One region of the Massilia jejuensis genome, then DNA from elsewhere that is predicted to be linked to it. Evidence: predicted binding sites of a transcription regulator. Region 1 holds the regulator's gene; each other region holds the start of a gene.

Region 1 (9,570 bases):
TCCACAACGACCGCCGCCACATCAACACCGGTTCCGACTCGGAGGTGCTGCTCAATGTGCTGGCGCACGAGATCCAGGAAGCGGCCGACGGCTATTCGCTGGGCGCCGATGCCGTCTTCAAGGCGGTCGGCCAGGTGCACCGCCGCGTGCGCGGCGCCTACGCCGTCGTCGCCCAGATCGCCGGCCACGGCCTGCTGGCCTTCCGCGATCCCTACGGCATCCGTCCGCTGTGCCTGGGCATGAGCGAAGGCGAGGGCGGCATCGAATACATGGTCGCGAGCGAATCGGTCGCCCTCGAGGGCATCGGTTTCCGCTTCGTGCGCGACATCGCGCCGGGCGAAGCCATCTTCATCGATACGAACAGCGTGCTGCACGCGCGCCAGTGCGCCGAGAACCCGTCGCTCAATCCTTGCGCCTTCGAATACGTCTACCTGGCGCGTCCCGACTCGGTGATCGACGGCGCCTCGGTCTACGCCACGCGCCTGAAGATGGGCGAATACCTGGCCGACAAGATCCGCAAGGAGATCCCGGTCGACGAGATCGACGTGGTGATGCCGATTCCGGATTCGTCGCGCCCGGCGGCGATCCAGCTGGCGCTGAAACTGGGCATCGAATACCGCGAAGGTTTCATCAAGAACCGCTACATCGGCCGCACCTTCATCATGCCCGGACAGGGAATGCGCAAGAAATCGGTGCGCCAGAAACTCAACGCCATCGGTTCCGAATTCAAGGGCAAGAACGTGCTGCTGGTCGACGATTCGATCGTGCGCGGCACGACCAGCCGCGAGATCGTGCAGATGGCGCGCGAGGCCGGCGCGCGCAAGGTGTTCTTCGCCTCGGCCGCGCCACCGGTGCTGTTCCCGAACGTGTACGGCATCGACATGCCGACCCGCGACGAGCTGATCGCCTACGGGCGCACGGTCGAGGAAGTCTGCGCCGAGATCACCGCCGACCGCCTGGTCTACCAGGACATCGACGCGCTCAAGCGCTCGATCTCGGACGTGAACCCGGCGCTGACGAACTTCGAGGCGTCCTGCTTCGACGGCATCTATGTGACGGGCGACGTGACCCCGGCCTACCTCGACCAGCTGGAGTCGGCGCGCCATAATGGCGGCAAGCCCAAGCTCGAAGACGAGGTAAGGACCCAGCTGAACCTGAACCCTCCCGTCGCCGCCGAATGAGCCGCCGCGCATCATGTGCCGCGCATAATCCGCCGAACCAGCCCGCCGCCACCATGAGCGAACAAAAACACTACGGTTTCACCACCACCATCCTGCACAACGATCGCCGCAAGGCGATCGAGCAGGGCTCGCTGCACAAGCCTGTCCACACCTCGGTCGCCTTCGGCTACGACGACGCGCGCCAGCTGGCCTCGGTGTTCCAGGGCAAGGAGCCGGGCTTCCGCTACGGCCGCCAGGGCAATCCGACGGTGGCCGCGCTGGAAGACAAGATCACGAAGATGGAAGACGGCGTCGCCAGCCTGTGCTTCGGTACCGGCATGGCCGCCATCGGCGCGCTGTTCCAGGCGCTGCTGCGCGAGGGCGACCATGTCGTGTCGTCGAGTTTCCTCTTCGGGAACACCAACAGCCTGTGGCAAACGGTGGCGGGGCAGGGCGTCGACGTCGACTTCGTCGATGCCACCGATGCCGCCAACGTGGCGGCCGCCCTGCGCCCGAACACGCGCCTCGTCTTTGTCGAGACGATCGCCAATCCGCGCACCCAGGTCGCCGACCTGGCGCGCATCGGACAGCTGTGCCGCGAGCGCGGCATCCTGTACGTGGTCGACAACACGATGACCACGCCCTACCTGTTCCGTCCGAAGGCGGTCGGCGCCGGCCTGGTCGTCAATTCGCTGACCAAGTCGATCGCCGGCCACGGCATCGCCCTCGGCGGCGCGCTGACCGATACGGGCCTGTTCGACTGGAGCGCCTACCCTCACATCGCCGACAACTTCCGCAAGCAGCCGGCCGCCGCCCAGGGCATGGCCCAGTTGCGCGCCAAGGCGCTGCGCGACTTCGGTGCCTCCCTCGGGCCGGAAGCGGCGCATCACATCGCGGTCGGCGCCGAGACGCTGGCATTGCGCATGGAGCGCACCAGCGCGAATGCGCTGGCACTGGCGCGGATGCTCGAGGCCGACGAACGCGTCTGCGCGGTGCACTATCCGGGCCTGGCCTCGCATCCGCAGCACCGGTTGACCTGCGAACTGTTCCGCTCCGCCGGCTCGCTGCTGAGCTTCGAGCTGCGCGCGGACATCGACCCCTTCGATTACCTGAACCGCCTGCAACTGGCGATTCCTGCGAGTAACCTGGGCGACACGCGCACGCTGGTCATTCCGGTTGCCCATACGATTTTCTTCGAGATGGGCGCCGAGCGCCGCGCCAGCATGGGCATCGCCGAGTCGCTGATCCGGGTCTCGGTCGGCATCGAGGACAGCGACGACTTGCTGGAAGATTTCCGCGCCGCGCTGGGGGACTGACCGCCCCGGCAAGGCGGTTGAGGCAGCGGGGGCTTCGCGGTATGATGCCTATTTCCCCCGCCCCTGGCCCTTCCATGAAGCGTCTTCTTCTCGTCGCGAGCCTGCTGTCGGCGAGCGCAGCCCACGCCGATCCGCTGTCCGCCGCACATGCGCTGTTCGCGAAAAAATCCTATCCCGAAGCGCTCCAGCTATACACCAAGCTCGGCAATGCCGGCAATGTCGAGGCGCAGCAGCGCCTGGGCGAGATGTACCTGTACGGCGAAGCCGGGGCCGTCGACGAAGCCCGGGCCGAGGCCTGGTTCCGCAAGGCGGCGGCCAAGGGCAATGCGGTCGCCGTCGCCTCGCTCGAACTGATCAAGCAGCGCAGCGCGCGCCGCGCCGAGATCCTGCACTGGGTCGAGCAATACCAGGGCGAAGACCTGAAAAGCGGCAAGTTCAACTGCGCGGTGCCGCGCATTCCCACCATCTCCAAGCAAGCCGCGGACATCGAACGCGTCTCGGCCAGCGTCACCGGCTGGCAGAACTGCTACAACGACTACGTGACGAACCTGAATGCCGCCTCGCCCCTGGTCAAGCGCATTCCCGCCGACATCGCCAAGCTGATGAACCAGGCCGAAACCACGCGCGCCGCCACGCGCCTGGCCCAGGTGCAGGAAAACCTGGCCGAGGAAGCGCGGGTGAGCTCGAAACTGGTGCTGGCCGACCTGGCGGCCTGGCGCAGCGCCACCGAAGCCTACGTGAAGGAGCACAATGCCATCGTCGGGAAGGCGCCCTCGGAAGAGCGCGCGCGCGACATCGAAGCGCGCAAATCCAATTACGCGCCGCCGCGCAACTGAGCGGGCCGGGACGTAAAAAAGGCCGCGAGCGCGGCCTTTTTTACGGCTGGGGATTTGTCGGAGCAGGAGCTGTCCGGTCAAGGAATGCGCCGTTGCCGACGCGCTCGACGAGGGAGCAGCGTGGCCCGGCCTTGCATGGCTGGCCATGCATGGTCAGCAACATGCCCCTTCCTGCCAAGACAGCGTCTCAGTGCCAGCTGCGCATCAGGCCCACGGCCAAGCCTTCGAGCGCGAACTCGTCGCCCGGTTCCACGCGGATGACGGTGAAGTCCGGGTTTTCCGGCAGCAGTTCGATGAGCTCTCCGGTCTTGCGGTAGCGCTTGACGGTCACGTCTTCGCCGATGCGGGCCACCACGATCTGGCCATTCTTGGCGCTGTCGACCTTCTTGACCGCAAGAAAATCGCCATCCATGATGCCGGCGTCGCGCATCGACCAGCCGCGTACCTTCAGCAGGAAATCGGGACGGGCGCCGAACATGGCCGGGTCGACGTTGTAGGTGGCCTCGACGTGTTCCTGGGCCAGGATCGGCGAGCCCGCGGCGACGCGGCCGACCAGCGGCAGCGACATGAGCAGCGCCGCCGGGATGCTGGGCGCCGGCGCCGGCAGGGAGGCGCCGATCAGGCGGATGCCGCGCGAGGTGCCGGAGACGATCTCGATCGCGCCCTTGCGCGCCAGCGCCTGCAGGTGCTCCTCGGCTGCATTGGCCGACTTGAAGCCCAGTTCCCTGGCGATTTCGGCGCGGGTCGGCGGGAAGCCGGTATTGTCGATCGCTTCCTTGATCAGGTTGAGGATCTGTTCTTGCCTTGCGGTGAGCTTGAGCATGGGTCTGGCATGGTTGATGATTCAGACTGTATTTTTGTACAGTATTTCGGCGAATGCAAGGAAAATCCACACTTTTTATCGATTTCTGGTTAGCAAGGTGTCGCGGCCGGGCGACGCCCGACGCCCGGCCTCCATGCATTGCGCCGGCTGCCGTAGCACGCTATAATTGCCGGCTTTCCCTTCCCACACTCGTCTTGACGCCGAGGTGGGCATTTGTTTAAACGTCCTCAAGGAGTGTTGCATGCGTCATTATGAAATCGTTTTTATCGTCCACCCGGACCAAAGCGAGCAAGTCCCGGCGATGATCGAGCGTTACAAGACCACGGTGACGAGCCGCGGCGGTAACATCCATCGCGTCGAAGACTGGGGCCGTCGCCAGATGGCTTACCAGATCCAGAAGCTGCCGAAGGCACACTACATCTGCCTGAACATCGAGTGCGACAACGAGACCCTGGTCGAGCTGGAAACCGCATTCAAGTTCAATGATGCCGTGCTGCGTCACCTGACCGTGAAGATGAAGAAAGCTGAAACGACCCCATCGCCAATGATGAAGTCGGTCCAGCGCGAAGACGCAGCCAAGAGCCACCGTGCGGAAGCCCCGGCCCAGGCCGCCGCTCCTGCTCCGGCCGCCGCTGCTGCCTGATTTTTTCTTGCCAGGAATCGTGAACGGGCAGTGAACCAGCTTCAAGTCGTCGCTACCATCGCTGAACGCGACGTACTGCGCTATACCCCCGCCGGGGTGCCGGTCGTGTCGGCAATCCTGATGCACAGTTCGCAACAGGTCGAGGCAGGGGTGGACCGGCTGGTCGAGTTCGAAATTGCCGCGTTTGCCGCGGGCGAGATTTCGGGCCGCTTCGCCAGTGCCGAGCTCGGCGCCGCGCACCAGTTCACGGGATTTTTGGCCAGGAAGAGTCGCAACAGTAAAGCCCTGGTGTTTCACATCATTGATTTTAGTGCCGCCGCTTAAATTGTTAGCGGCCACCTTTTAGATACAGGAGCCTCAAATGGCATTCGGTAAAAAGTTCGACAAAAACAAAGCCAAGCTTAAAGAGAAGCGCAAACAGCAAAACCCGCTGTTCAAGCGCAAGAAGTTCTGCCGCTTCACCGCCGCGAACGTGGAACAGGTCGATTACAAAGACGTCGACACCCTGAAGGACTTCGTCCAGGAAAACGGCAAGATCATGCCGGCACGTCTGACCGGCACCAAGGCGCACTACCAGCGCCAGGTCGACACCGCGATCAAGCGCGCACGCTACCTCGCGCTGCTGCCGTACACCGACCTGCACAACGCTTGATCGCGTCGTACAGTTCAGAACATCCTGGAGAAAAATATGCAAGTTATCCTTTTGGAAAAAGTTGTTAACGTCGGCAACCTGGGCGACGTGGTCAAGGTCAAGGACGGTTACGCGCGTAACTTCCTGATCCCGCAAAAGATGGCCCGTCGTGCTACTTCGTCGGCGGTCGCCGAGTTCGAAGTCAAGCGCGCCGAGCTGGAAAAAGCAGCCGCTGAAAAACTGGGCGCCTCGCAAGCCCAGGGCGAAAAGCTGAACGGCATGACCATCACCATCGCCCAGAAAGCCGGCGTCGACGGTCGTCTGTTCGGTTCGGTCGGTAACTTCGACATCGCCGAAGCCCTGACCAAGCAAGGTTTCGCAGTCGAAAAAGCGCAGGTGCGCCTGCCGACCGGTCCGCTCAAGACCACCGGCGAACACCCGGTCGCCGTCGCGCTGCACACCGACGTCGTCGTGGAAATCACCGTTGCCGTCGTTGGCGAAGCTGCCTAAATCCTAGCGGTCGTCACGCTTGTTGCACTACAGAAAAAGCCGGGTTTGCCCGGCTTTTTTTACGGCCAGAAACTCTCCAATTGTTTCAGCCGCTCGACACGAAGGGTTATAATGCCCGCCATGAATACCCCCGCAGATCCGCAGATCGAATCGCTGCGCATTCCCCCGCATTCCATCGAAGCAGAGCAGTCCGTCATCGGCGGCCTGCTGCGCGACAATGCGGCCTGGGACCGCATCGCCGACTTCATGCACGCGGACGATTTTTACCGCTACGACCACCGCATCATCTTCGAACAGATGGTGCGCTTGATTAACGGCGGCAAGCCGGCCGACGTGATCACCGTTTACGAGGCCATGGTCTCGCTCGGCAAGGCCGAGGACGTGGGCGGCCTGCAATACCTGAACGCCATGGCGCAGAACACGCCGTCGGCCGCCAACATCCGCCGCTATGCCGAGATCGTGCGCGACCGCGGCATCCTGCGCAAACTGATTACCGTCGCCGACGAAATTTCCGGCAATGCGTTCAATCCGCAAGGCAAGGAAGTCAAGCAAATGCTTGACGAAGCCGAATCCAAGATCTTTGCCATTGCCGAGTCCGGCGCCCGCGGCGCCCAAGGCTGGAATCCGATCCAGCCCCTGCTCACGCAAGTGGTCGAGCGCATCGACGAACTCTATTCGCGCGAAAACCAGGGCGAAATCACGGGCGTGCCGACCGGCTTCATCGACCTCGACCGCATGACCTCGGGCCTGCAGCCGGGCGACCTCGTCATCGTCGCCGGCCGTCCGTCGATGGGCAAGACCGCGTTCTCGGTCAACATCGGCGAGAACGTCGCCATCGAGGCGGGCTTGCCGGTGGCCGTGTTCTCGATGGAGATGGGCGGCACCCAGCTGGCCATGCGTATGCTCGGTTCGGTCGGCCAGCTCGACCAGCACCGCCTGCGTACCGGCCGCCTGAACGACGAGGATTGGCCGCGCCTGACGCACGCCATCCAGAAGATGAACGACGCCCAGCTCTACATCGACGAAACGCCGGCGCTGAACCCGATCGAGATGCGCGCGCGCGCGCGGCGCCTGGCCCGGCAATGTGGCAAGCTCGGCCTTATTATCGTCGACTACCTGCAGCTGATGCAGGGCAGCCAGCCGGGCGACAACCGCGCCGCCGAGATCTCCGAGATCTCGCGCTCGCTCAAGGGCCTGGCCAAGGAATTGCATTGCCCGGTCATCGCGCTCTCGCAGCTGAACCGCTCGCTGGAGCAGCGCCCGAACAAGCGTCCCGTGATGTCCGACCTGCGCGAATCGGGCGCAATCGAGCAGGATGCGGACGTGATCATCTTCCTGTACCGCGACGAGGTCTACAACCCCGACTCGCCCGACAAGGGGACCGCCGAAATCATCATTGGCAAACAGCGTAACGGTCCGATCGGCGCGATCCGCCTGACCTGGATCGGCCAATACACCAAGTTCGGCAACTACAGCGGTAACCTCGCCGTCTACCAAGGCGATTAAGCCGATATTGCGCCGCCGGCACCTGCATCGCATGCAGGCCCGCGGCGGACCCTCGCAGTCCCAAGAGTTTTAAAACGGAGAACCTTTTCATGTTTGGACGCCTGATGCCCACCGAGGGCAAGTTTTTTGATTTGTTCAACCAGCACGCCGCGCTGTGCGTGAAGGGGGCGCAAGAGATGGTTGGCCTGATGACCAACTTCGACGACCTGGAAACCCGGACCCATGCCGTCGAGACCATCGAAAAGCAGGCGGACAAGATCACCTATGCCTGCGTCGACCTGCTGCACAAGACGTTCATCACCCCGATCGACCGCGACGACATCCATAAGCTCATCACGCGCATGGACGACATCCTCGACATGATGGAAGACGCCGCCCAGACCATTTCCCTGTACGACCTGCATGCCGTCACGCCGGAAGCGAAACGCCTGGCCGAGCTGTGCCTGGCCTGCTGCGAGCGCGTCCAGGCCGCCGTCGGCCTGCTGCACGACATGGGCAATGCCGAGAAGATCGTCGCCATCTGCGAAGAAATCGACCGCCTCGAGTCCGACGCCGACCACGTGATGCGCGCCGCCATGAGCAAGCTGTTCCGCGACGAGCCGGACGTACGCAACCTGATCAAGATGAAGGCGATCTACGAAATCCTCGAGACCGTCACCGACCGCTGCGAGGATGTCGCCAACATCATCGAAGGCATCATCGTCGAAAACGCCTAACGCGCGCGCAGAACAAGAATAATCATGGAAACTCTCAACATCAGCATCTACGTGCTGGGTGCGTTGGTGCTGCTCGCCCTCGTCTTCGACTTCATGAACGGCTTCCACGACTCGGCCAATTCGATCGCCACCGTGGTGTCGACGGGCGTGCTGAAACCGCATAGCGCGGTCGCGATGGCGGCCTTCTTCAACTTCATCGCCATTTTCGTCGTCAGCATGAAGGTGGCGCAGACGATCGGCAAGGGCACCATCGACCCGGCCGTGGTCGACCATTACGTGATCTTCGGCGCCCTGGTCGGCGCCATTACCTGGAACGTCATCACCTGGTATTACGGTATCCCATCGTCGTCCTCGCATGCGCTGATCGGCGGCCTGGTCGGTGCAGCCGTGGCCAAGGCGGGCACCGGCGCGCTCATCTCCGCCGGCCTGATCAAGACCGTCATCTTCATCGTCCTGGCGCCGACGCTCGGCTTCATCCTCGGTTCGACGATCATGCTGCTGGTGGCCTGGATCTTCGTGAAATCGACGCCGCGCAAGGTCGATGTCTGGTTCCGGCGCCTGCAACTGGTGTCGGCGGCCGGCTATTCGCTGGGCCATGGGGGCAACGACGCGCAAAAGACGATGGGCATCATCTGGATGCTCCTGATCGCCGCCGGTCACACCAATCCGGCCGATCCCCTGCCACCGGCCTGGGTCATCATTTCCTGCTACGCGGCGATCGCCTTCGGCACGCTGTTCGGCGGCTGGCGCATCGTCAAGACGATGGGCCAGAAGATTACCAAGCTCAAGCCCGTGGGCGGCTTTTGCGCGGAAACCGGCGGCGCCTTCACGCTCCTGCTGGCCAGCTTCTTCGGCATCCCGGTCTCGACCACGCACACCATCACCGGCGCCATCGTGGGCGTGGGCGCGTCGCAGAAGGCCTCGGCCGTGCGCTGGGGGGTAGCGGGCAGCATCGTCTGGGCCTGGGTCTTCACGATTCCGGCCTCGGCCCTCATGGCGGCGATCGCGTGGTGGATCGGCCAGCACATCATGTGAGTGCGTGCCGGGCGAAACGCATCGACGGACGGCATGCCGCCTCGCAGATGGCTTCGGCGTCGATGAAGTCGTTCTTGTTGCTCTTGACGAAGGGACGGACGAATTGCGGGGGAGATTAGCTTGACTTCATGGCCGTAGCCAGCCAGTAGGCGCGCCATGTGATGGGCGCCGGCGCAGGCTTCCATCACGACCGTACAGGCTTGGAATGTGGCGAAGAATTCGATCAGCTGCTTGCGGCTGAACTTCTTGCGCAGCAGGGCCTTGCCTTGGCGGTCCTGGCAGTGCACGTGGAAGCTGTGCTTGCCGAGGTCGATGCCGATAAGCGTAATGTCTTGCATGATGGCCTCCGTCCAGAAAGAACAACACCCTACAAGTTTAGTAACTTGTAGGGTGG
Region 2 (9,570 bases), 120 kb from region 1:
CTTCGCGGTGCGCGCCGACGGCGGCGTGAGCAACGTGCGGTGGGATGGCCCGGCTTTCCGCGCCGGCCTGGCGGGCAATACGACGATCGTCGCGGTCAACAACAAGGTGTTCAAGCCGGAAGTGCTGAAGGCCGCCGTCAAGGCGTCGAAGGACGGCAAGGCGCCTATCGAGCTGCTGGTCAGGAAGGGGAACAACCTGCGCACGATCGCGCTCGACTACCACGGCGGCTTGCGCTATCCGCGCCTGGAGCGCATTCCCGGCACGCCGGACCGGCTGGCGGCGATCTACAGGGCGCTCAAGTAGGAATCGCCGGATGCGGGTCGATGGTATGCTTCGGCCATGACTACCGATACCGACATTGAACTGTCCGGCCCGTTCAAGGCCGTTGATGGCACCGGCCGTTCCCACGACGTCAAGGCGATCCGCATTTTCGACGAGGGCTACGGGATTATCGACGTGTACGTGGATTTCGCCTCGCAGCTCGATGCCGGCCTGTACAAGGACAGCGTCCTCGTCGGGCAGATCATCGAGCGGCTGCGCGCGCTCGGCTACCGGGGACCCGACTTCGCGCACAGCGACCCGGGCCTGCAGGACCGCAAGCTGATCGTGCTCGAGGCGCCGGAGGAGTTCGCGCCGTTTGCCAAGAGCCGCGGGTGGAAGAATCTGGCGGAAGAATTCGACGAGGAATAGCCGCGTTTTTCCGTAGGCGTGATCGAAGCCCATGGCCTCGATCACGCCTGCGCGGCGTCGATATACCGCCCGCTCCACGCCGCGATCATCGCCGCCAGCTGCGCCGCGTCTTCCCTGCCCGTCACCAGGTGATCGACCCCGTCGAGCGACACGAAGCTCTTCGGATACGCCGCCAACGCGAAAATCCGCAGCGCGTTCGCGATGTCCACCGTATCGTCATCCGGCGCATGCATCACCAGCAGCGCGCGCCCCAGCTGCGCGATCTGGCCGGCCAGGCGATGCCCGGTCGCGTCCTCGACGAACTGCTGGCGGATATTGAAATCGCGTCCCGCCAGCCTTACCCGCGCCTCGCCCGCCTGGGCAAGCGTGGCGAGATGCTCCGACAGCAAGGCATCCACGACATACCGCGGGTCGCTCGGCGAGGCGATCGTCGCCACCGCCCTCGATTCCGGAATCCGGTGCGCCGCGGCCAGCACGGCCGTGCCGCCCAGGCTGTGCCCGACCAGCAAGCGCGGCGCCGCGAACTTCTCGCGCAGGAAGTCGGCGGCGGCCACCAGCTCGTCCACATTCGACGAAAAATTGGTGTCGCCAAAATTGCCGGCGCTGGCGCCCAGTCCCCCGAAATCGAAGCGCAGCATGCCGATGCCATGCCCCGCCAATCCTTGCGAGATGCGGTTCGCCGCCAGCACGTCCTTGCTGCAGGTGAAGCAGTGGGCGAAGACGCCATAGGCGCGCGGCAAGCCATCGGGCAGATCCAGCTTGGCGGCCAGCTTGCCGTGCGGCCCCTGGAACTCGACGCGTTCGGTGAGCATGCGGCCTCCTGTTCGATGAAGGCGCTACTGTGCACCGGATCGGGCCTGTGCGCAAGCAAGCCACGTTCCCGGCCTGGCCATCCGGGCTGCGCAAGCGATGCGCGGATTTCGCCGCACTGTGCCGCCAGGTGCAGGCGGCCCGGGCTTTCGCCGCGCGCGTGTCGGTCCGGAACAGCAGTGGTAAAGGACGCATAAAGCGATCGATTGCTGAATTAGATCGTTGCCAGAAGAATAAAGACCTTGCTTGCCGTTGAGTTAACGTCGTCGTACACTGTCCGCTTGCCGACTTCCGTTATCGGCTTATTGTATTGAAAAAGTCGACTAATAAAAATTTTTCTAAAAAAAATGTCTTCCTTTTCCACGTCGATTAAATAGCGGCGGTTCTGTGCAGTCGAGTCTCGAAAGCTTGTATTCGAGATCGACGCAGCCGGTTTTTTTTAACACAACGGCCGCAAAAATATGATAAAAGACCAACCGCCCGTTGGCATGTGGAATGCTCCCCTTCTCGGTCGAAAAAGAATTCCCGCCATCGTAGGTGTATTTATCTCGGTGTTAGTCCATGGCGCCGTCTGGTTCGCACTACAACCGCTGCGGGGGGATAGGTCTGTACGCCATGAGCGTGCCGTGGATCTCCCGTTTCCTGTCATGGTTTATTTACCGCCGGCCCCTGGCCAGTCGCGGCAAGTGCCGGCAGTCGCGTCCACCAGACAAAAAAAGCCAGTGTCGGCATCGACGCGTCTGCCTCAACGAGAACGAAAGCGTATTTACCCGCATTCTGAAACCGACGTGCAGATCACGCACAGTACGACGCGTGAGGCGGATATTCCTGCGGCGATGGATACATTGCAGGTGGAAACCTCGACCGAGACACCGGTACGGTTCGATGCCGATACACTCAAGGCACTTGTGAAACAAGATCTGGAACGACAGGGCACGCGATCGGGACACGCCGCCGGAAAACAGGAACCTGGTGGTTTGGCTGCCGATGTCCGGCAAGACGTGATGGAACGCGCACGGCGTCCGAAGTGCGGCAACGATTACAAGCCAAAGGTCGGATCGGTTGAGTTTAGCGGTTTGATGAAACTGCCGTTTCTATTGCGGGGAGGGCTTGCTGATGAAGGTTGCAAGTGGTGAAGATTGCGCTATACCTCTTGCAGTGAACGCACATTGACGGCCAGCCGGCAACAGATTAGCGAAGCCGAACGGATGGAAACGGCCGGTGGCGAATACATCAGCTTCCTTGGAAAATGCGAAGCGCCCTGGATTTGCCATCCGCAGGGGTGAGCCATAAAACGGCCGGTGATTGCGCATCAGGAGCGCGATCGGCTTGGCCAGGATCCAGGTCGGGCGCGGCAGGCTTTGCACGTCCGCCGGCAATTGCGCGCAACGCACCGATTCGCGCACTTTCTGCTGCACCGGCACCCAGGTGTTGGCGACCTCGGGGCGGTAGTCGGCCTGGGGCAGCGCCCGCAGCACGTTGTCCGGCCCCAGGCGCGCCACCAGCAGTTCCAGCATGCGCATCCGGTCGTCCTCGCTGCCGCCCGGCTCGGGAAACAGCGACCCGGTCGGCGCCACCATCGGCTGCAACTGCGGGGCGTCCAGCGCCAGGCCGATCACGGGGGCTTCCAGCACCACCTGCGCCAGGCGCTCCTTCAGCAGGCGCACCAGGTGGGCGTTGCGCCAGGTCGGTTCGCCCAGCGCGATCTCGACGGCGGTGGGTGGGCGCGCCACCCTGCCGCGCTCGTGTTCGAGCAGCAGCGTGATGCGTTCGACGGCCAGCTGGTGCGCGCACAGCCAGCCGGTCAGCTGCTGCACCAGGCGCTCGGCGCCTTGCAGGCATTGTTCGGCGTTGTCGATGCGCTCGAACAGTTCGATCTTCGCGTGAAAGACGGTGGGCGCCTCGATCCATTCGAACAGTTCAGGCGCCATGCCGTAGGCGGCGTCGAGCAGGTCGAGCAGTGCGCGGCCGCAGCGGCGCTGCAGGCCGGGGCGCGGCAGGCGGCGCATGGCGCCGATGTCGAAGCAGCCGATGCCTTCGAACCGGGCGACATAGGGGCGCGCAGTGGGCGCGCAGCTGAGGCAGCCTGAAAAGCCGAGCGCGCGCAGGCTGGCGCGCACGCGGGCGCACTGGGCACGGATGCCGCCGCACAGGCGCAGGCTGGCGCCGATGTCGATCAGCAGGGTCGATTCCTTCTGCCGCGACGAAACGGTGTCGACGGCCAGCTTTCACATTTGGCGGGCAGAGCTGGCCGCCGCCGGCTAGCATGTTATATAGGTTGCACCTCCGAAACCTAGATCCACGAAATGCATTTTTTGGGTGGATTACCACTTGAACTATCAATGTACTGACTGGGCTCCGTGTTTCAATAGGGCTACGTTCTTGGCACAAATAGGGTCGCCAAAATTTCGCCCCATTCCCAGGCTATCCTTAACAATAAGGTGCTGCGCAAGAGAGTTTCATGAGTTAGACGATTGCGCGCATCCGGCTGTTCAGGAAAACCTGGGATGTTGCTGGTCAGGTGCGTTAATCGTCGAGCTTAATTTTAGAAGCTATTAAGATGCCACCTGTCATGACACCTTCAACTTCCAGCTTCTTATTACCCAACGTGGCCGGCGTCAGTGTCTCGACGAACAGCGTGGCATCATTCCATTTGACATTAACGGTCGAAGCGCCGGTAAGCACAAAGGTTTTTGCATCGATATTGACATTGTTTGCAATACCTTCGCGCTCGACGGTCGAGGTATCATCGTCCAGTTTTTCGCACTCGATTTCCTTGACCTTCACACTGCCGTCGGCAGCAAGGAACCCTTCGATCTTCACCTGGAGATCGTTGCGCAGCGTAGTGCCGGCCGGACAATCAATCTCGGCGGTCGCGGCGTTCATCTTCATCCCACGCACAGAGAAGTCAGCGTTCGAGACAAAATCGAGGATCGAGCCGTGCAGTTCCACTTCACCGGCTTTTTCTGTCTCAACCGAGCGAAGCGCGATCGACCTGGCCTTGACCGATCCGTCTGCCTGATACATGCCCTTCACCCGGACGTAGGCACCGACGGTCAGGTCCGCGAAACTCTTGCCGGCATGGTCGAACCTGGCCTCTGTTGCACTAATCTCGAGTCCGTCCAGCGAGAATGTTTTTGCGCTCATATTCACATTGCCGACGATGCCGCGCAGTTGAGCTTCCGTGTCGCGGCTTTCGTCACGATGATTTTTCACTTTTATCGCCGTCGCCGAGACCACGCCGCCCGCAAACGATGCCGAGGCAGGAATCGAGACAGCGACATCGGCGCCATTGGAGAGTATCGCCGAGGCTGGCGTGATGGACACATTCTGGTAGTTGACGGTCAGGTCGCCAATCTTGAATGTACTGGCGGCGGTCGACAGAGAGGTCACCTTGCCGCGCAGTTTGTGCACCGTCCCCAGTGTTTTTTTCTCGACCCGGGTCGCCTGGATCTGTATCTTGCCAGCCGCATCGGTTTTAAGGATGCCGTGAATCTCAACCCCATCACCTGTTTTTGCGTTGGCAAACGTGTAGGGCGCCTCGAAGACGGTTATTGGACCGGATGCCCGATCCGTATTGATGACAACCGTCATCCCCAATACCGTCATCGTGCTGGCCGCCGAGTCGACGGCACTAATCACACCCTGCATTGTCGGGATAACCGACACTCGTTTGGCTTTTAGCGTGCCGTCGTGCTGAACCTCCACCGATTGGCCGATCTTCAGCTCGACATTTCCCGGCACTCCATCAGCGTTCTCGATGAGTGCAAGGATGCCACGGTCGTCAATCCGCACGCCATCGATAATGATACTGCCGAAACCCGTGACGGTGCCTGCCACGGTAGGTGCGCCCTGAGTCGACGTCGGGGCGGCTGGTGCGGCTGGTGCCGCTGGTGCGGCTGACGCCGCCACGGCCGGCGCTTGTGCCTGTGTACCGCCACCACCGCCACAGGCGACTAAAATTAGTGCCGAGGAAGCGGCTGCGAGGCTCACAAGAACTTGTTTTTTTGCCATTATTTTCTCCGACTATTTGAACGACGTTACACCCGAAGCTGGTGCGAGTATATTTATCTAAGGCAATTTTAATTTCTGTTGGTAAAGTTGTGTGAGAATTTGTGGTTGCCGTTGTATTTCGGTTTTCGTGCCCCTGCTCGAACCTTCCCTTGTCGGCTAGAAGATCGACAAACTATGTCCCACGGAGTATATGAACTCGGCTGTGGCAGCGGCATGACCTGCTGGCGCTGCCTTCACGAGTGGCTGAAAGCGAGTGTTTGGCAGAGTGTGCATGAGGCCATTGATTCGCATTGGTAAAGTGTCCACGGAATCCAAGCAGATCACTCGTGCAGTGACCGTATATTGCCAGCCGCCAGCCGCCAGCCGGCAACGGATTAGCGAAGCCGAACGGATGGAAACGGCCGGTGGCGAATACATCAGCTTCCTTGGAAAATGCGAAGCGCCCCGGATTTGCCGGCAGATTGTTATGCTCATCCAAACAACCCGTGCAAGAACCATCTCGGATCCGCATCCTCCGACGCTCCCACGATACGCTCGCGGTACACCCAGTACAGCGTGTGATCCTGCCCTTCCGCAATAAAATAATCGCGCGTCTGCGATGCGTTCCACCAGCCCGCCTCGATGCGCTCCGGCGTCGACGCCATCCGCAGGGGTGAGCCATAAAACGGCCGGTGATTGCGCATCAGGAGCGCGATCGGCTTGGCCAGGATCCAGGTCGGGCGCGGCAGGCTTTGCACGTCCGCCGGCAATTGCGCGCAACGCACCGATTCGCGCACTTTCTGCTGCACCGGCACCCAGGTGTTGGCGACCTCGGGGCGGTAGTCGGCCTGGGGCAGCGCCTGCAGTACGTTGTCCGGCCCCAGGCGCGCCACCAGCAGTTCCAGCATGCGTACCCGGTCTTCCTCGCTGCCGCCCGGCTCGGGAAACAGCGACCCGGTCGGCGGCGCCATCGGCTGCAACTGCGGGGCGTCCAGCGCCAGGCCGATCACGGGGGCTTCCAGCACCACCTGTGCCAGGCGCTCCTTCAGCAGGCGCACCAGGTGGGCGTTGCGCCAGGTCGGTTCGCCCAGCGCGATCTCGACGGCGGTGGGCGGGCGCGCCACCCTGCCGCGCTCGTGTTCGAGCAGCAGCGTGATGCGTTCGACGGCCAGCTGGTGCGCGCACAGCCAGCCGGTCAGCTGCTGCACCAGGCGCTCGGCGCCTTGCAGGCATTGTTCGGCGTTGTCGATGCGCTCGAACAGTTCGATCTTCGCGTGAAAGACGGTGGGCGCCTCGATCCATTCGAACAGTTCGGGCGCCATGCCGTAGGCGGCGTCGAGCAGGTCGAGCAGCGCGCGGCCGCAGCGGCGCTGCAGGCCGGGGCGCGGCAGGCGGCGCATGGCGCCGATGTCGAAGCAGCCGATGCCTTCGAACCAGGCGGCATACGGGCGCGCCGGCGGCGGCAAGGTGCTCGGCAGGCGGTCCAGGCGGCGCGCGAGCGAGGCGATGGTGAGCACGCGGCCGGCGCGCCGGCGCGCCAGCAGCCAGCTGCCGCGCGCGGTGGGCGCGCAGCTGAGGCAGCCTGAAAAGCCGAGCGCGCGCAGGCTGGCGCGCACGCGGGCGCACAGGGCACGGATGCCGCCGAACAGGCGCAGGCTGGCGCCGATGTCGATCAGCAGGGTCGATTCCTCGGCCTGGGCCACCTGCGGCGTGTACTGCAGCAGCGCCATCGCCACCGCGTGCAGGGCCTCGGCCTCGCGCTCCGGGGAACGCTCGACGATGCGCGCCCCGGGCATGAGCATCAGCACGCCGCCGCGACGCATGCCGGGCTGGACGCCGGCGGCGCGCGCCAGGGGCGAGGCAACCAGTACCCGCTCCGCCTCGAGCACGACGACCCCCAGGTCAGTTGACCAGTTCGGGCTGAAGACCTCGAGCGGTAACTGGGGCAAATACAGGCCGATCCACAGGCGCATGGCGTTGGAGCAAAGTAGGAGCGAGAGGCAGGAACAGCGGCGCGTCGCGCTGCGGTCCCCGGCGTTTGATGAAGCCGATGTCGAGTCCGCCGGCAGCGGGCCGCAGCGACAGACGCAGCGGTGCCGGCGAAGAATCCTGGGCACTGGCAAGCGGACGCATCATGAAGAACAGGGTTTCGCCGCACTGGGCCGCCAGGTGCAGACGGCGCAGGCTTTCGCCGCGCGCGTGGTTGGTCCAGAACAGCAGCGCGCCGCAACTGCCGCTGCGCAGCACCTGCTCGGCCGCCCACAAGGCGTCGGCCCCGCGGCCCGCGCGCAGCCAGATCAGCTGCGACGGCGGCACGCCGAGCGCGGCCAGCGCCAGTGCCTGCGGCGGATGGGGCGGCTGCAGCAGCACGATGCGGCGCCCGGCGGCGGCGGCCAGGGCCGGGCGCAGCAGGCGCATTTCACCGATGCCGGGCTGCTGCAGCAGCAGATCGATCAGGGTGCCGGTCGGCCAGCCGCCACCCGGCAATTGCGCCGACAGCGCCGGGTGGCCGGTGTCGGCGCAGCGCGTATTGCCATGCGCCAGCTGCGAAGCGCGCCACAGGGATGGGTGCAATGCTTCAGGCGAGGCAAGAGTTTGTGAACAAGACATAATGAGGGAAATACAAAAGTACTGGATGGATATACAGTACTCGGTCGTTCAGCTTTTGGCAAGATTTGTCTAGCCCGAACACGTAGGATTTAACCTTGCGCTTGTGTGCGCGCAAACCCGCGCTTGAAGAGCAAGGCCGGCCGACATACCATCCAGCCTCGATCAAAAGATGAAATAATGCGCTTTCACTTATTATCCGCATGACAATGACCGCTTCTTCCTTCCCCGGACGCTGCCCATGACCACGATCCAGCTGGTCGGCGCCCTCCTCTTTGCCTGCGCCCTGGTCCATACATTCGCCGCCAAGGGCTTCGAGATCCTGGCCGATCGCCACCCGCGTCATGAAGGCCTGTTCCACTTGCTGGGCGAAGTCGAGGTCGTGTTCGGCTTCTGGGCCTTCATCCTGGTCGTGGCGATGGCCGTCATTTCCGGTCCGGGCACGGCCGTCGATTACGCCGAATCGCGCCAGTACACCGAACCCCTGTTCGTGTTCGTGGTCATGGTGATCGCCGCCTCGCGCCCGGTCCTCGACGCCGTGCGCGCGCTGCTGGGAACGGTGGCGCGGCTGGTGCCGCTGCGCACCGAGGTCGCGCTGGCCTGGCTGGGATTGGCCCTGGTGCCCCTGGCCGGCTCGCTGATCACGGAACCGGCCGCGATGACGCTCGCCGCCCTGATGCTCGCACCCCAGGTGTTTCGTCCCGGAATTCCCGAAGCGCTGAAATACGGCGCGCTGGGCGTGTTGTTCGTCAACGTCTCGATCGGCGGCACCCTCACAGCCTACGCCGCGCCGCCGGTGCTGATGGTGGCCACCACCTGGGGCTGGGACAGCGCCTACATGCTGGGCCATTTTGGCTGGCGCGCGGCCATCGCCGTATTCATCAACGCAAGCGTCGTCACCCTGTTGTTGCGCAAGCACCTGGCACCGGCAGTTGCCGACCCCGTCAAGCCGGTGCCCATCAAGGTGTCGGCCGTCCACTTGGCCTTCCTGGCGGCGGTGGTGCTGCTGGCGCATCACCCGGTGCTGTTCGTCGGCGTGTTCCTGCTGTTCCTCGGGTTCACCCAGGCGTACCAGCGTTACCAGGACCCCTTGATCCTGAAGGAAGGGCTGCTCGTCGGATTTTTCCTGGCCGGACTGGTCGTGCTGGGCGGCATGCAGCAATGGTGGCTGCAGCCGCTCGTTTCCAGCCTGGCGCCGACCGCCCTTTTCTTCGGCGCGCTCGGCCTGACCGCAATCACCGACAATGCGGCACTGACCTATCTCGGTTCGCTGATCGCGGGACTGTCCGAGCACGCCAAATACATGCTGGTGGCCGGGGCGGTGGCCGGCGGCGGCCTGACCGTGATCGCGAATGCCCCGAACCCGGCCGGCGCCGCGCTACTGCGGCACGGCTTCAACGACGAATCGATCGGCGCACTGGGCTTGCTCGGCGGTGCCCTGGGGCCGACGACCGTTGCCGCAATCCTGT
Region 3 (9,570 bases), on a different contig from region 1:
AGTCTGACAGGCAATGCTCGCATCTATTGCCTATCGAAAATTTGACTTTTCTCAATCCCGCTGGCGGCCGGTCAGCGCCGCATCACTCCCCGCAGGCGCAGTTCGGTGTGGCCCAGATCCATCATTTTCCAGCGGCCGCCCCAAGTCATGCCGAGCTGCTCCGCGACTTCGCCGTAAAGCTGGTAGCCACGCATGGCCCAAGGATCTTTTTCCGAGATCACCAGCTTGCCGTTGCGCCAGAATGCGCAGTCGGCTGCCAGGCCGTACTGGTGCCAGCTCTGGAAGGCGCGTGCATTGGTCACCGCACTTCCCAGCTGCGCCAGTGCGTCCTGGCGCGCCGGACTGCGGTAGCCCTCGAGCAAGGCCATGTCATAGCCATACTTTTCTTTCATGATCTTGAATGCGAGCAGCAGGCGCTGGCTGAATTCCGGATGCATCAAGCCCCAGTTGCGGCTCGCGCTCACCAGCATCGGCCGCACCTGCACCACTTCCTGGGTCGAAAACGCCAGCGGCGGCGGGTCGCTTGGCGGCACCAGCTGTTCGCCGCGCAGGAGCGCCGCGATCTGGGCGTCGGGCAGCGCCTCGACCGGCTCATAGCTGGGCAGCATGTCGGGCGTGCGCAGCGCCAGCGCCAGCAAGGAGGGTATCGCCACCGCCGGCACCAGGACCGCCAGCGCGATCCAGTGGCGGCGCATTTGCCGGAGCGCCGACTGGGCTACGGCGCGCAGGTCGCGCCGGTCCGGCAGCAGGCCCGTCGGCCAGGCCGGACGCCGGAACGCCATGCGCCCGAGCCGGCTGCGCACACCGAACATCCATCCAGTGAGCCATGTCCGTCCGCCCGGGAAACATGCCAGCCACATCAAGCTGCAGGCGACGCAAAAATACAGAAGTGCGACGAAGATCAGCATGGATTTCCCCAGATTGTTTCTAATCAGAGCAAGAACGACCATCTTAGGAGTTACGCCGTGCGCCCTACAGACGAAAATCAAGCAGCCTCGACAAGACCAAACCTGATGTCGTCGCGCCGTGGCGCTGGCGAAGAGAACATCCTCGCCATGCTCGAACGCGATTCCGCCCGACGTCCGGGCACCCGCATGTCGGGCGCGCGCCTCGCTTCCTACGGAGCGGCGGCGGCGCTGGCCGGCATCCTCGCCGGCGGCGTGGCCTGGCTGGCCTACGACAACCACAAGACGGCGCAGCAATTGCAGTTCCGGTACGATGCGATCGCCGCCGCCCCGGCGGTGATGGCGGACGCCGCCCTACCCCCGCCGGTCGCACCGGGCGCCGCACCGGCACCCGCCGCCGACGCGTCGCGCACGGCCGTCATCGTCGACGAATCGGTGCGCGCCCGCGACACCACGCCCGCCAGCGCGCCGCCGCCGCTGGTCATGTTGCCGCCAAGGGAAATCAAGAACACGAAGCCGCCCTTACCGGGACCACGCCCGGCCCAGGACAAGGCGCAGTCGACACCGACGAAGGCGCAAGTCCGGGCCGGCGTCAAATCCGATCCGCCGCGCGTGGCGGCCCGGCCCGCCCTCGATAAGAAAGCCGCGAAGACCGTCAAACCGGCCGTCCGCGCGGCCAGGGCGGCCGCCACCCGCGTCGCCGGCACGCCGAAAGCCAGGCCGGAAGCGGCTGCGCGCGCACGCAAGGGCGCGGCGCCGGCAGGCGACGCCCCGGTCGACAGCGATGTCGCCCTGATATCGGCCATCATCGCGCATTCGGAACGCCACCGCGGCGAATCCGAACCTGCCGGCGCCTGCAGCGGCGCCAGGTGCCAGCCCAAATCCACCCGCCCCTGATGTGGCAAAAAACCACGGCCGCACGCTGGAGGGCCGAAAGGGCTGGGTCTTCGCGCGGCCTGAGGCTATACTGTACATAAGCACAGTTGTCGCCTCACACAATGAATCGGGTTCTGGAAAACGAGTTTTATTACCTGGATAATTTCCAGAGTGTCCTCGATTGGATCGGCGGGCGTTACGGCGACCTGTTGACCGATGACGAACATGCCTTCATCGCCGCCTTCCCCGGGCTGCCGCAGCCGGCGCGCGCCTTGTTTGTACGCATGGTCATGCGCAAGGGGAATTTGTTCCGGGCCAGCAAAATGCGGTATGCGGAGATCGGCTGTCCGGTCGCCGCTGCCGAACACTTGCTGCCGACCGGCTGGATCGAACGCGATCCCGTGCTCTCGCTCGACGAGCTGTTCGACGTGCTGGCCAAGCCCGAAATCGCCACGGTCTTCCATCCTCATCTGCACCAGAAGAGTGCACGCAAGGCTGAGCAGCTCGACAGCTTGCGCGCGCAGTTTGCCGACAGCCGCGCCTTCTCGGGCTGGTATGCCGGCTGCACCGATGTCGCCCTGCGCATCCTAGTCAAACCGATGTGCGACCGCTTGCGCCTGATTTTCTTCGGCAACCTGCGCCAGGACTGGACCGAATTCGTGCTGGCCGACCTGGGCGTGTTCCGCTACGAGCAGGTTGAATTTTCGCCGGCCTCGCGCGCCTTTCGCAGTGGGCGCGACATCGAGCATTACCTGCGGCTGCACGCCTGCAAGGAGCGCTTCTATGCCGGCGAGGAGGCCATCGAGGACGTGGTGAACGAGCTGCCGATGCAGGCCTTCGACAACGACTGGCTGGAGGGCCGGCGCGAGAAATTCCTGTTCCAGGTCGGCCAGCATTTTGAAAAGCGGCAGGATTGGGAACGGGCGATCGCCGTCTACACGCGCTGCGGCTATCCGGGTGCGCGCGGGCGTGCGATCCGCGTGCTGGAAAAGGCCGAGCGCACCCTCGAAGCCTGGCAGCTGCTGCAGCAAGCCGAACGCGCGCCCGAGAACGACGCCGAGTCCCAGCATTTGCTGCGCATCGGACCGCGCCTGGCGCGCAAGCTTGGCCACCCGAAATCGATCGCGCGCCGGCCTGCCGTCCCTGTCCGACTCGACCTGTGCCTGCCGGTGCCGGGCGAGGCTCCCTGGGTCGAAGGGGCAGTGCGCGACCACCTCGCCTGCGAGGACGCGCCCGTGTTCTACGTCGAGAACATGCTGGCCAACGCCCTGTTCGGCTTGCTGTGCTGGCGCGCGATCTTCGCCGCCATTCCCGGCGCCTTCTTTCACCCCTTCCACCGCGCCCCGGCCGACCTGTACAGCCTCGACTTCCACCGTCGCCGTGCGCAGGAATTCGCCGACTGCCTGGCCCAGTGCGACGACGGCCGCTACCGCGCCACGATCCTCGCCCACTTTGAAGAGAAGGCCGGCATCTCGGCCCCCTTCGTGTCCTGGGAATCGCTCGACCGCACGCTGCTGGAGCTGGCTCTGGACTGCATCCCCGCCGCCCACCTCAAGCGCTGGTGCGAACGCATCCTGGCCGACGTGAAGGTCAACCGTACCGGCTTTCCCGACCTGATCCAGTTCTGGCCGGCCGAGCGCCGCTACCGGATGATCGAGGTGAAGGGACCGGGCGACCGCCTGCAGGACAACCAGCTGCGCTGGATCGACTACTGCGCGGCGCACGACATGCCGGTGGCCGTCTGCTACCTGCAATGGAGCCAGGCCGCGTGAGCGGGCCGACGTATGGCGTCGCCGTGCGCGCGCTGTGCGAATTCACGGCCAAGCGCGGTGACCTCGACCTGCGTTTCACGCCCTCGCCCACCGCCCAGGAAGGCATCGCCGGCCACGCGGTCGTGGCCGCGCGCCGCGGCGAAGGCTACCAGGCCGAGGTCACGCTGTCCGGCGACTTCGGCCCGCTGCACGTGCGCGGCCGCGCCGACGGCTACGACCCTGCCCGCAACCTGCTCGAGGAAGTCAAGACCTATCGCGGCCAGCTCTCCACGATGCCGGACAACCATCGCCACCTGCACTGGGCCCAGCTGCGCGTCTACGGCCACCTGTTGTGCGCCGCGCGCGGACTCGACAGCGTCAACCTCGCGCTGGTCTACTACGAAATCGGCAGCGGCCTCGAAACCTCGCTGGACGAAACGCGCAGCGCCGTGGAGCTGAAGACCATCTTCGAGGAAGCGTGCGGACGCTTCACCGCCTGGGCCGAACAGGAACTGCGCCACCGCGAGGCGCGCGACGCCGCCCTCGGCGGCCTGCGCTTTCCGCATGCGCACTTCCGGCCGGGCCAGCGCCAGCTTGCCGAAACCGTCTTCAAGGCCAACGCCACCGGGCGCTGCCTGCTGGCCCAGGCGCCCACGGGCATCGGCAAGACCATCGGCAGCCTGTTCCCGGTGCTGAAAGCCGCGCCCGGCCAGGGCATCGACAAGATCTTCTTCCTGGCGGCCAAGACGCCCGGCCGCCAGCTCGCGCTCGACGCCGTCCGGGCGATCCGCCGCGACGCGCCTGCGCTGCCGCTGCGCGTGCTGGAACTGGCCGCGCGCGACAAGGCATGCGAGCATCCCGACAAGGCTTGCCATGGCGATTCCTGCCCGCTGGCCAAGGGCTTCTACGACCGCCTGCCGGGCGCGCGCCAGGCGGCCCTGACGGTGCCGGTGCTGGACCGCGCCGCGCTGCGCGAGGTCGGCCTGACGCACGACGTCTGCCCTTATTACCTGGGCAGCGAGATGGCGCGCTGGACCGATGTCGCGATCGGCGACTACAACTATTATTTCGACGGCAGCGCGATGCTGTACGCGCTGGCCCAGTCCAATGGCTGGCGCGCCAGCGTACTGGTCGACGAGGCGCACAACATGGTCGCCCGCGCGCGCTCGATGTATTCCTGCGAACTCGATCGGGCCGCCCTGCGCGCCGCGCGGGCCGGCGCGCCGCCGCCGGTGAAAAAAGCGTTGAGCAAGATCGCGCGCGTCTGGGGCGGGATCGACGCAGCCGCGCCGGCGTCCTACCAGGTGCTCGCGGCGCCGGGCGAGAAGCTGCTCGACGCGCTGGCGCACGCGACTGGCACCATCAACGACTTCATCGCGGAACAACCGGGCCCGCTCGATCCCGCCTTGCAGCGCTTTTACTTCGACGCCCTGCACTTCACGCGCCTGGCCGAATCCTTCGGCCCGCATTCGCTGTGCGACCTGGCGCGCCAGGGTCAGGGCAAAGACAGTGACAGCACCATTTGCATCCGCAACGTGGTGCCGGCGCCCTTCCTCGCACCGCGTTTCGAAGGCGCGCATTCGGTGACCCTGTTTTCGGCCACGCTCAGTCCCTGGCATTATTTCGCCGACCTGCTCGGCCTGCCCGGAAATACCGGCTGGATCGATGTCGAGTCGCCCTTCAGCGCCGCGCAGTTGACGGTGCACGTCGCCGGGCGCATCTCGACACGCTACCAGCACCGCGCTGCCTCGCTGGCCCCGATCGCCCGGCTGATGGCTGCGCAGTACGCCCGAAAGCCCGGCAACTACCTCGCTTTCTTCAGCAGCTTCGATTACCTGGAACAGGCCGCGAACCTGTTCGCCGGGGAGCATCCCGAGGTGCCGATCTGGCGCCAGGAGCGGCGCATGAGCGAGGCCGAACGCGCCGGCTTCCTGGCGCGCTTCCATCCCGAGGGAAGCGGCATCGGCTTTGCGGTGCTGGGCGGATCGTTTGGCGAAGGCATCGACCTGCCCGGCGCGCGCCTGATCGGCGCGTTCGTCGCCACCCTCGGCCTACCCCAGCTCAATCCCGTCAACGAGCAGCTGCGCACGCGCATGCAGGCGATGTTCGGCGCCGGCTACGACTACACCTATTTGTATCCGGGCTTGCAGAAGGTGGTGCAGGCGGCGGGACGGGTGATCCGCACCGAGCTTGACCAGGGCGTGGTCTACCTGATCGACGACCGTTTCGACCAGGGCGCCGTGCGCGAACTGTTGCCGCGCTGGTGGCGGGTCGAGGCACTGACCGCGTAGCCAAGGGCTGCCGGACGCGGCGCATTGCTGCGGCGGCGCGTGCTCGCACCGCCTCCGGTTCCGTTGGCCGGGATCGCGTTCCTTTCCGGTCAAGTACTCAGCGCATGACCTGCATTACCCGCTGGTAGCCGCTGCGGCTGACCGGCACCCGCTTGCCGTCCTCGAGCACCGCGCACCAGCTGTCCCTGGTCGGTGCCTCGATGCGTCCGATCGCGCCCACCCGCACGATGTAGGAGCGGTGCACGCGCACGAACAGCGCGGGGTCGAGACCCTGCTCCAGCTCGGCCATGCGGCCGTTCTTCAGGTGCGTGCGCCCGCCCGCGCTGATCTGCACATAGTCGTCCTGGGCTTCGATCCAGTCGATGTCCGCGACGGGCACCACGTGCACGCACGCGCCGTCGCGCACGAGGATCCGTTCGAGGGGGCCGTGGCGGCGCGCGGCTTCGAGCGCCACCGCTTCCACCTGCTCCGGCGGCGTCGTGCGCGCCCTGGCGCTGTCGAGCGCCTGCGCCAGGCGCTCGCGGCTGAACGGTTTCAGCAGGTAATCGATCGCGCGCACCTCGAAGGCCTTCAGCGCGAACTGGTCGTAAGCCGTCACGAACACATACCGCGTGCGCGTGCCGGCCAGCTCCACCACCTCGAAGCCGTCGAGTTTCGGCATCTGGATGTCGAGGAAGACGAGGTCCGGCTGCAGTTCGCCGATAGCCTTGACCGCCTCGAAGCCGTTCGCGCATTCGGCCACGATCTCGATGTCCGCACGTGCGGCCAGGTACTCGCGCAAGAGTGCGCGCGCCAGGAATTCATCGTCGACGATGATGACACGCATGGTCTCACTTCTCCTTTTCGGGTTCGCTTTCGGCGGGCAGTGCAATGTCGACCCGGAAGCGCGCGTCATGCCGCGTCCAATGCACGCTGGCCGCGTGGGCGTAGGTCGCCAGCAGGCGCTGGCGCACGTTGGCGAGGCCGATGCCGCAGCCGGCGGCCGGCTGGCTGGCGTCGTCCCAGTCTGCGTCGTTCTCGACGCGGATGCGCAACAAGGCGCCGGCACGTTCGGCGGCGATGCTCACCGTGCCGCCGTCGAGCCGGTTGCCGATGCCATGCTTGACGGCGTTCTCCACCAGGGGCTGGAGCAGCATCGGCGGCAGCAGGCATTGTCCGGCTCCTTCGCCGATCAGGTGCTCGAAACGCAGGCGCGCGCCGAAGCGCACCTGTTCGATCGCGAGGAATGCCCGCACCAGGACGATCTCCTCGTCGAGCGCCACCTTGCGCTGGGCATCCATGCCGAGGCTGCGACGCAGGAAGTTCGACAGCTGCAAGGTCATGCCGCGCGCGGCGGCCGGATCGATCGAGGTCAGCGCGCTGATGGAATTGAGACTGTTGAACAGGAAGTGCGGATCGATCTGGGTGCGCAGCATGCGCAGCTCCGCTTCCTGGGCCGCGATCTTCATCTCGAGCTCGCGCCGCTCCAGACTGCGCGCCCGCTCGAATTCGAGTGCCAGGTAATGCGCGACCGCGGTCAAGCCGTACAGGATCACGCCCAGGCCGAACATCAGCGCCACGAAAGGACGCGTCATCGGCGGCAGGCCGGGCACCAGGGGCCGCAGGCTTTCGGCGAAACCGTTGCCGGCCGCGGCCCAGAGCGCGCCGGCGCATACCGCGCTGCAGGTGAACACGCCGAGCACGGTGCCCAGGGAGCGCGTCGCCAGCGGATAGGCGCGGCACAGGTAATACGCCGAGAAGCCGCTGGCGCAGCCATAGGCCAGCGCCAGCGGGACGGCGAACGGCAGGCTCGCGCTCCAGGGAGCGCCGCCGGCCGCCACCATCAGGCCGGCGAGCAGCACCCCGAGCAGCGCCCAGGCGGCCAGATAGAGCGCGGTGCTGCGCCGTGTGCCGAAGGCCCCCAGCATCAGTTGCGCACCTCGACGCCGCCCATGATCGCGTAGCCGCGCACGACCAGGCGCTTGCTGCCGTCCGGCGGCGCCACGGTCTTTTCCTCGAACCCGCCCATGATCGGCGTACCCTGCAGGATCACCGTCCAGTCGGGCGGCACCTTGAGCGTCACGCCGCCCCAGAAGGCGAATACGTGGATCACCGCTTCACCGCAGATGGAGGCGTCGCGCAGGTCGAGCGTACAGCCGCCCATCACCGCGGTCACTTCGCCGCCGCGAAAGTCCTTGGTGTGCACGCGCCGCTCGAAGCCGCCCAGCACGGCCGTCGCGTCCACCGTCTGCGCCTCGGATCCGGCGCCCTCCCGCAGCTGCTCCTTGCCGCCGGGGACGGCGACGCCGAAACGTGCCGCGCGCTGCCCGGTCGTGGCGCGGTATACGACCATGCCCCCGGCCGCGATCAGGATCAGGGGCCAGGCCGCGCGCCAGGAAAAGTCGATGATCCCGAGGCGATCCAGGATCATCGCCACGCCGATGCCGATGCCGGCCAGGCCGACCAGGTAGCCGTCCGGGGTCGAGGTATCGAGCAGCTTGGCCACGCCGGCGAAGATGAAGATCAGCGGCCAGAAGGCCAGCGCGGCGCGAACCTCGATGATATCGAGGTTATCCAGCAAGAACAGCAGGCCGAGGGCGATGACCAGCACGCCCATCAGCACCTGGCTGGTCGCGCCGCGGCGCGCCTGGCGGTCGGCTGTGTCCTTATGCACGGTCCTTCTCCTTCGCTTGCGGGAAGCGGCGCTCGATCGCGGGCGACAGCACCAGCTGTGCGCCCGCCATCAGCAGGAACAGCGGCCAGCTGTTGCGGAAAGTCAGGCCAAACAAGCCTTCGAACACCGCGAACAGCCACAGGCCGACGAAGATCGTCCACAGGCCGCTCCTGAACTCGCGCGCGCTCGGGTAGCCGATGGTCTGGTTGATGCCGACCACGACCAGCAGCAGCGGCCAATAGTGCCATACCGTCGACACATCGACGATATCCAGTCGGTCGAGCAGGAAGGCCAGGCCAATGGCGATCAGGACCAGCCCCCACAGCATCTGCTTGCGCGCGGTATAGCCGTTTTCGGTACTCATGTGCGTCCTCCGTGTTGTGATACTTATACGATAGCGGGGAGTGCAGCGCGAGCAAAGCCCCTTTCGGCGAACGACGGCGCGGGATCGGCGAATGGCGGAGGAATCGGCGAACGACGCGCCGGCGGGAGGTGGGAGGTGGGAGGTCGACAATGGGACGTGGGAGATCACAAGCGCGCAATGGCGCCGCAGCGCAAACTTGAGCTCAATGTAGCGCTGGAAACACCGGCACGGGACGACAAAAAGCCCGCCGCGTTGCCGGGGCGGGCTGTGCGCTACCTGGAGATCAGGCGGCCGATGCGGACATCGACGGCTGGTTCTTGACCTGGTTGCGGTATTTGGCGCGCGCCGTGGCTTGCTTGACAGCCTCGCGTGCGATATTGGTACGGCGGATGTCGAGACGTTCCTCGATGCCGCGGTGCTGGGCTTCGTGCTTGTTACCGATACGCTTGGTCATGTATTTCTCCTCTGTTAAAACGAATTAGCCGAAAGCGGCGGCAGCGGCCGGGTGGTGAGCGGTTTCACACACTTCCGCGTCGACGATCCCCCACCCCAGCTGGCGCCGGATTTCCTCGGGCGTCGGCGGCGGCTGCGGATCGCGCGAGCGGCGCGCGAGATATTCGCGCACCAGGTGCTTGGGTGGATGCATGGTCGTGGCAGACATGGGGCCTCCGCTTCCTGTTTTCATGGCGCCGTCGCGCTTGGCAGCGGCCGGAATATGGTGCCGATCCTC

The links. Region 1 encodes LexA, which represses DNA repair genes until DNA is damaged. Its sites were predicted from a motif close to ACTGTATNNNNATACAGT; they were not measured.
Region 2: imuA (translesion DNA synthesis-associated protein ImuA) is a predicted target of LexA. The motif match lies at 8,125-8,142, and genes of this name have one in related genera.
Region 3: ACFPOU_RS16515 (VRR-NUC domain-containing protein) is a predicted target of LexA. The motif match lies at 1,872-1,889, and genes of this name have one in related genera.

The regions. Positions count from the first base shown of each region.
Region 1 covers NZ_JBHSMS010000079.1:55,695-65,264, reverse strand. Annotated here, with positions in the region: gene purF (amidophosphoribosyltransferase) at 1-1,181, shown strand, start outside; gene ACFPOU_RS22010 (cystathionine gamma-synthase family protein) at 1,235-2,476, shown strand; gene ACFPOU_RS22005 (tetratricopeptide repeat protein) at 2,551-3,312, shown strand; gene lexA (transcriptional repressor LexA) at 3,500-4,135, opposite strand; gene rpsF (30S ribosomal protein S6) at 4,377-4,778, shown strand; gene priB (primosomal replication protein N) at 4,809-5,102, shown strand; gene rpsR (30S ribosomal protein S18) at 5,140-5,430, shown strand; gene rplI (50S ribosomal protein L9) at 5,467-5,919, shown strand; gene ACFPOU_RS21975 (replicative DNA helicase) at 6,040-7,425, shown strand; gene ACFPOU_RS21970 (DUF47 domain-containing protein) at 7,515-8,141, shown strand; gene ACFPOU_RS21965 (inorganic phosphate transporter) at 8,166-9,176, shown strand; partial or broken gene ACFPOU_RS21960 (IS110 family transposase) at 9,190-9,514, opposite strand.
Region 2 covers NZ_JBHSMS010000079.1:177,434-187,003, forward strand. Annotated here, with positions in the region: gene ACFPOU_RS22485 (M61 family metallopeptidase) at 1-304, shown strand, start outside; gene ACFPOU_RS22490 (hypothetical protein) at 341-691, shown strand; gene ACFPOU_RS22495 (alpha/beta hydrolase family protein) at 733-1,503, opposite strand; gene ACFPOU_RS22500 (hypothetical protein) at 2,128-2,637, shown strand; gene ACFPOU_RS22505 (DNA polymerase Y subunit UmuC family protein) at 2,596-3,621, opposite strand; gene ACFPOU_RS22510 (DUF5666 domain-containing protein) at 4,028-5,515, opposite strand; gene ACFPOU_RS22515 (Y-family DNA polymerase) at 5,986-7,467, opposite strand; gene imuA (translesion DNA synthesis-associated protein ImuA) at 7,397-8,104, opposite strand; gene ACFPOU_RS22525 (putative Na+/H+ antiporter) at 8,343-9,570, shown strand, end outside.
Region 3 covers NZ_JBHSMS010000053.1:26,456-36,025, reverse strand. Annotated here, with positions in the region: gene ACFPOU_RS16525 (M15 family metallopeptidase) at 72-905, opposite strand; gene ACFPOU_RS16520 (hypothetical protein) at 1,014-1,802, shown strand; gene ACFPOU_RS16515 (VRR-NUC domain-containing protein) at 1,904-3,553, shown strand; gene ACFPOU_RS16510 (ATP-dependent DNA helicase) at 3,535-5,823, shown strand; gene ACFPOU_RS16505 (LytR/AlgR family response regulator transcription factor) at 5,921-6,649, opposite strand; gene ACFPOU_RS16500 (sensor histidine kinase) at 6,654-7,730, opposite strand; gene ACFPOU_RS16495 (LiaI-LiaF-like domain-containing protein) at 7,730-8,476, opposite strand; gene ACFPOU_RS16490 (LiaI-LiaF-like domain-containing protein) at 8,469-8,840, opposite strand; gene ACFPOU_RS16485 (hypothetical protein) at 9,124-9,294, opposite strand; gene ACFPOU_RS16480 (hypothetical protein) at 9,319-9,501, opposite strand.